2 regions of the Halobacillus sp. ABR2_026 genome follow, and region 1 is predicted to be linked to the other one. Evidence: riboswitches for the same ligand, from Rfam matches in the RefSeq annotation. Region 1 holds a riboswitch; the other holds the start of a gene.
The links. Region 1 has a riboswitch for FMN ahead of ribD (bifunctional diaminohydroxyphosphoribosylaminopyrimidine deaminase/5-amino-6-(5-phosphoribosylamino)uracil reductase RibD). Riboswitches for the same ligand answer to the same signal wherever they lie in the genome.
Positions count from the first base shown of each region.

Region 2: linked by a shared signal. The riboswitch ahead of ACXADE_RS14900 (ECF transporter S component) and the one ahead of ribD (bifunctional diaminohydroxyphosphoribosylaminopyrimidine deaminase/5-amino-6-(5-phosphoribosylamino)uracil reductase RibD) in region 1 are both predicted to bind FMN.

Region 1 covers NZ_JBSWTM010000001.1:3,524,251-3,527,637, forward strand. Annotated here, with positions in the region: gene ribE (riboflavin synthase) at 1-529, opposite strand, end outside; gene ribD (bifunctional diaminohydroxyphosphoribosylaminopyrimidine deaminase/5-amino-6-(5-phosphoribosylamino)uracil reductase RibD) at 529-1,626, opposite strand; FMN riboswitch at 1,766-1,915, opposite strand; gene ACXADE_RS17990 (glycoside hydrolase family 13 protein) at 2,921-3,387, shown strand, end outside.
Region 2 covers NZ_JBSWTM010000001.1:2,877,020-2,880,406, forward strand. Annotated here, with positions in the region: gene ACXADE_RS14890 (hotdog fold thioesterase) at 242-634, shown strand; gene ACXADE_RS14895 (TraR/DksA C4-type zinc finger protein) at 668-1,045, shown strand; gene ACXADE_RS14900 (ECF transporter S component) at 1,077-1,670, opposite strand; FMN riboswitch at 1,827-1,973, opposite strand.

The DNA.
Region 1 (3,387 bases):
TCTCCCCAGGTCCTTTCGCTCCGAGCACCGTGTGCTCCATCGTATGAGGAATCAGGGAAATCGTCACACCGGTATCGCTTACCCCGAACACGGTCAATGAGGTACCATCCACAGCAATAGACCCTTTGTATACGAAGTATTCGATTAAATCTCCTGGTAATTCTATTTCATAGTATACGGCATTGGATTCCGGCTTTTTGGATACGATTTTACCTGTCCCATCGATGTGGCCGGAAACTAAATGCCCGCCAAAACGGCCGCCTGCAGCCATAGCACGCTCTAAATTCACAGGGTCGCCCTGCTTCAACTCATGAATGTTAGTAGCCCTGTAGGTTTCCGGCATTACATCAAACGAGACGGTGCGGTCGGTATAATTCGTTACAGTCAGACAGACACCATTGACGGAAATGCTGTCACCGAGTTGAACATCTGTTAAGACTTTTTCCGCTGTAATGTTCACTTCGAGTGCTTCTGTCTTATTTTTCACTGACTTTAACATTCCTATTTCTTCAACAATCCCGGTAAACATTAAAATTCTCCTTTTTTAACGGATACGATTTTCATATCGTCCCCCAATTTTTCAGAAGAAACGATATCAAAGGATCTTACATTTTTTAAATGCTCAATCCCTTTCCCTCCCACAGGTGTTAAGGCTTCTTTGCCGCCAATTAGTTTCGGAGCAATATAGGTAATGATTTCATCCACTTTTCCAGCCCGGACAAAAGCATCCGCAACGGTAGAGCCTCCTTCAACAAGGAGAGAAGTTACTTTTTTTGCTCCTAAATATTGAAGGACTTCTTCGATTGTAATTTCCTCTCCGCTCAGCGGAATAATGTGGACATGCTCTTTTTGTTTGAGAAGCTCCATATGCTCAGCCTTCACATGCTTTCCTGCAAAAATCCATGTAGGCGCAGAATCATCCTGAAGCAGCTGGGAAGACGGCGGAATTCTGAGATCGGTATCGAGGATGACCCGGATCGGGTGGCTTCCTTCCCCCTCAATACGCGTCGTAAGTTTCGGATTGTCTACCAATACCGTGTTGATTCCTACTAATATCGCGTCTGATAAATGACGATATTGATGTCCGTCCTTCCTTGCCTCAGGACCCGTGATCCATTGGCTTTCACCCGTAGACGTTGCAATTTTCCCATCCAGGCTCATGGCAGTTTTCAAACGGATATAGGGTTCTTTTTGTTGAATGTAGTGAAAAAAGCTTCGGTTGATTTCATCGGCTTCGTCTTTCAGTACATCTGTCTTCACTTCCAGGCCCTGTTCCCTCATCATCCGTATTCCTCGACCGGAAACTTTTGGGTTGGGGTCATTGGATGCGATTACGACTCGTTTAATACCAGCAGCGATGACCGCTTCTGCACATGGGGGGGTCTGCCCATGGTGGCTGCATGGCTCAAGAGTCACAAAGATTTCTGCCCCCTCTGCCTTTTCACCAGCCATACGGAGCGCATGAACTTCGGCATGTGCCTCACCTGCTTTAACGTGGACACCGACACCTACAACTTGATTATGTTTCACTACAATAGCAGCAACGGAAGGGTTCGGACTCGTTTGTCCAGCTGTCGCACCTGCCATATCCACGGCCATCCGCATGAATTTTTCATCCCTATTCATTCTTCACACCGCCCTTTTCAACATTAAGGAAAACAAAAAAGACCCTGAAGAAGACATACTTCTCCAGGGTCTTATGGACGTAAATCGCATACTCCAAAAAAGGGTACACGTGTATTGAACTTTTGTACCTTTACGTTCCTTCAACCTTCTCCCATCCAGACTTTAACTGTCGGCTTTGGAATTCCACCAAATCAGGGAGAACCGTGCCTAACACTGATTCTCCGTCGCGGGCTCAGAGCATATGCTCATTACCGCCGGCTGGGATTTTCACCCGACCCCGAAGGTTTTCGCTATTCAATTTTCTATTACAATATAAATCATATCGGATATAGAGTGGAAGTGCAATTCAAAGCTCTCCTCCCACCTACAGAATCTCTATTGTAAAAAAACACGAAATCCGCTAATATAGACCTCATCAGGAAAACGTTTGCACAACCTACTGGTCATTGAATAAAAGCGATTTATTATCCGAGACTTGAAAGCCATCAAGTTTTTCTTTTTTCATCCCAACCATGTAATCTTGTTGAATTATTACGAAACGGAGTCTTTCACTAAATGGCAGGATTCTTGAAGACTTGATTTCGAGATGTTTTTTGAGTGGATGGGGCTACGGGGAATAGCTCGCTTTCCGCGGGAGCGCGGTGAGCCTCCTCGGACTACGTCCTGCGGGGTCTCACCAAGCACTCTCTTCCCGCAGGAGTCTCGCCATTCCCCTCCGCCCCTTTGCCATATAAGTGTCTCGAAACCACTACTTAAAAAATCAGCTGTATGGGTAAGAGAAGGGAATGATATAATCTCTACCGCATGAACGTTTAGCATACGCAAATGCTTGATACTACGTATGATCTGCCCGTCTAGGGGAGAAGAATGGGAAACTTACGAATCCATAAAGATGTTCGAACCTCAACCATTCAAGCTCACCCTTTTTAAAGTGGCTTCGAGACACTTATAAGGGAAAGGGGGCGGAGGAAAACGGTGAGACTCCTATGGGACGTGTGGGACAGGTGAGACCCCGGAAGGCGTAGCCTGAGGAGTCTCACCGCCCGCCCCATGGAAAGCGCACCTTTTCCCGGAGCCCCTAGAATCACACAAACATCTCGAAGCTGAGTCTTCAAGAAAAGGGAGCTTTCGTTGAATAAGCCAACTATAAAAATGAGAAACTTCCATGAAATTGGAAGTTCCTTTTTTGCAGTACTATCAACACTAAACTTTAACAGAGCCTTTTCATAAAGGCGCAATCGATTGCATCTATTCAGGGTATAGTTCTACAAACGAAGCGAAATGAGGGGATACTATGGAACGTGTATGGTGGAAAGAGGCTGTAGGATACCAGGTCTATCCGCGCAGTTTTCAGGATTCAAACGGGGACGGAATCGGTGATCTTCAAGGTATGATCAACCGGTTGGATTACTTGAAAGAAATGGGCATTGATTTCATTTGGATCTGCCCGATGTATAAGTCTCCTAAAGACGATAATGGATATGACATCTCGGATTATCAGGATATTCTCGAAGAGTTCGGGACGATGGAAGATTTCGACCAGCTGCTCAAAGAAGTGCACAAACGGGACATGAAATTGATCATCGATCTTGTTCTCAACCATACGAGTGACGAGCATCCATGGTTCATTGAATCGAGAAGTTCAAAAGATCATCCGAAACGGGACTGGTACATTTGGCGGGATGGTAAAAATGGAGCAGAGCCGAACAACTGGGAAAGCATTTTCGAAGGTTCTGCCTGGGAATACGATGAAAAGACCGA
Region 2 (3,387 bases), 650 kb from region 1:
CTATCATTGTTAAGTTATGAACGGTATACGAAGCCTTTCTTACCTAAGTACAAATAGTGGAAGTGAACCTTTTCTTTTAAGTTTGCGGTGAGAGGTTAAACGTAAACCAGCAAACACGTGTATAATTTGAAATATAAATAAGTTCATTTGATTTTTCGAGATTACTTCTACTCCGGGCACATTGAACATAAAGGTTTGACCCAAATGACAATGGGAATAATACAAAAAGGACGGGATGAAAATGAATAGATCTATGATGGACAATACATTAATGGAAGCATTGGGAATGGAAGTTGTCGTTGCCGAAGCGGCTAAGGTCCAGATACGAATGCCTGTGGATCACAGAACACATCAGCCTATGGGATTCCTGCATGGAGGTGCCAGTGTCGCCTTAGCAGAAAGCGCAGCCAGCATCGGTGCCTTCTTAAACATAGACCCTGACAAACAACAGGTGTTCGGTGTGGAAATTAATGCCAATCATATTAAAAGTACCCGCGAAGGATATGTAACAGGGACGGCAACCCCCGCACACATCGGTAAAAATACGATGGTTTGGGAGATTGTCATCACCAATGATAAAGGAGATCCTTTGTGTTTATCGCGATGTACGATCGGAGTCGTCCCCAAAAAATGAATGGAATGCTACGTTGAAAGGAGTCGATCGAGGATGTTGAATGAAGAGCAGATCCAAAAATTTAAGAACCGCCTTCTGGAAATGAAAGAAGAAGCGGAAGCGCATATGGAAGAATACAGAGAGGACGAGGCAAAAGAAGCGTATGAGAATGATCGGACCGGTGAAATATCCAGTGTAGCCGATCATCCAGGCGACCAGGGAACCGACCAATTTGAACGGGCAAAAGAACAAACCTTTTACGAGCAGGCCCGGGAAAAACGAATGGAAGTCGAAGATGCATTGCAGCGGATAGAAGAAGGACGTTATGGATTAAGTGAGAAATCGGAAGAGCCCATTCCTGTCGAACGTCTGGAAGCTATGCCAACGGCCCGTTATAAAGTAGACGAAATTGAGAATGAAAAAAACGCATAAAAAAAGCGAGGGGTGACCACCCCTCGCTTTTTTATGCGGCCGTCTGACGGATACTCTTCTGTTCTATCCATCCTTTCATCTTAACGAACAAGAACACAAAGAGCGTCCCGGCAATCGCACCTTTCAGAACATTGAACGGGAGAATCCCCGCCATAATTGTCATCCACTTAACATCTGTACTCATAGTCTCCCATCCCATAAACCAACTGTAAGCAGGGAGTATTAGGAAATAATTGAGGACACTCATGATGACAGCCATAAAAATGGATGCTGAAACCAATCCAAGAACAAGAGATTTCATTGTACGTCCTCTACGATAAATAAGGGCGGCAGGAACAACGAACAGAACACCCGCAAAAAAGTTTGCAACGACCCCGATAGGATCAGAAACCCCTGTAAAAATTGTATATAATCCATTTTTCAACGCTTCCACCACGATGCCTGCCAGCGGCGAAAACATTATGGCCGCAAGAAGAGCAGGAATATCACTGAAATCTACTTTTAAATAAGGGGGTAAAAAGGGAAGCGGAAATTTCAAAAACATCAACACCATTGAAATGGTACCAAGTAAAGCTAGAATTACTAATTTTTGCAGTTTTGATGATTGTCCTGTATCGGATCTCATCATCGATCTCCTCCTTCATCTTTTCATCGATTCACATCCCAGATGAAGGTAAACGGCCTAATAAATAAGGACACAAAAATAACCCTGTAGCATTCGGGCTAAGGGTAGGCGTGTCCATAGGAAATTACAGATAGATTTTCACCTATCTGTTCCGTTCGACATCTTCTCCCATCCAGACTTTAACTGTCGGTCCCGGACTCTCACCAGGTCCACCGCATGTTGGAAACATACGGGTCACGGACTTAAAGAACCACTGTTCTTCTTACCGTCGGTCGGGAATTGCACCCTGCCCCGAAGATGGAATCGATATGATATTGTAAATTTATTTTATACAAAACCTTGGAATATCGCAAGTTTAATGTTTTGAGATTATTTACACCGGTTCTTTTAGAATAGCTCTGTTAAAGTTTAGTGTTGATATTACTGCAAAAAGTAACTTCCAATTTTATGGAAGTTACTTTTTGCAGTTGGCTTATTCAACTAAAGCTCCCGTTTGTGGAAGGCTCAGCTTCGAGATGTTTGTGTGATTCTAGGGGGCTCCGGGAAAAGGTTCGCTTTCCATGGGGCGGGCGGTGAGCCTCCTCAGGCTACGCCTTCCAGGGTCTCACCTGTCCCACACGTCCAATAGGAGTCTCACCGTTTCCCTCCGCCCCCTTTCCCTTATAAGTGTCTCGAAGCCACTTTAAAAAGGGTGAGCTTGAATGGTTGAGGTTCGAACATCTGTATGGATTCGTAAGTTTCCAATTCTTCTCCCCTAGGCGGGCACATCATACGTAGTATCAAGCATTTGCGTATGCTAAACGTTCATGGGGTAGAGATGATATCATTCCCTTCTCTTAACCATACAAGCTGATTTTTCAAGTAGTGGTTTCGAGACACTTATATGGCAAAGGGGCGGAGGGGAATGGCGAGACTCCTATCTTAAGTGTGCAGGCGCCTCGTTCAGCGGCGTATGGACTGGACTGAGCTGGAGGAGATAAAGGAAACACGAAGAACGAAGAGATTCGATGTTGACTTATCGTACAGAAGCGAGGGAAGTCTCACTAGCCGCTAGGCGCAGAAACCGGATATCTACGAGGAAAAAAGTTCAGGGTGAGACCCCGCAGGACGTAGTCCGAGGAGGCTCACCGCGCTCCCGCGGAAAGCGAGTCATTCCCCGCAGCCCTATCCACCACACAGAAGTCTCGAAATCAAGTCTTCAACAATCCTGCCATTTAGCGAAAAGCTCCGTTTCGAAATAATAATCCAACAAGATTCAATGGTAGGATCGTGAAAGGAGATCATTCAAAGGTTTCAACAATTGGAAATAAACTCCTTTTACCATCCTATCATTCATTGTCACTTCCATCCGTTGCTGCAAATATCAACACTGAACTTTAACAGAGCCTTTAGAATAGAAACTGGTGATGGTTGCTAAATTCAGACAACTGTTTGACAACAAAAAAATCCAGCAGGATCGTAGACTGTTGGGGTATATGAGATCTTCCTAATATTCCCCAAGGAATATTAGGAAGATCTGAAGAATCGGTTTGGGAAAATGTATTAATACCTAGTTTTAAATATGTAGAAGATTACTGCCAACCAGGTCACCTTATCAAAGCTTTAATGATTTAAATTAATGACTTATGGTTATATACTATTGTAACTATCCCTTAAAGAGCTACGTAGACCAAAACCATTTAATTTTTACAATAAAAAATGCGGACATTCTTTATCG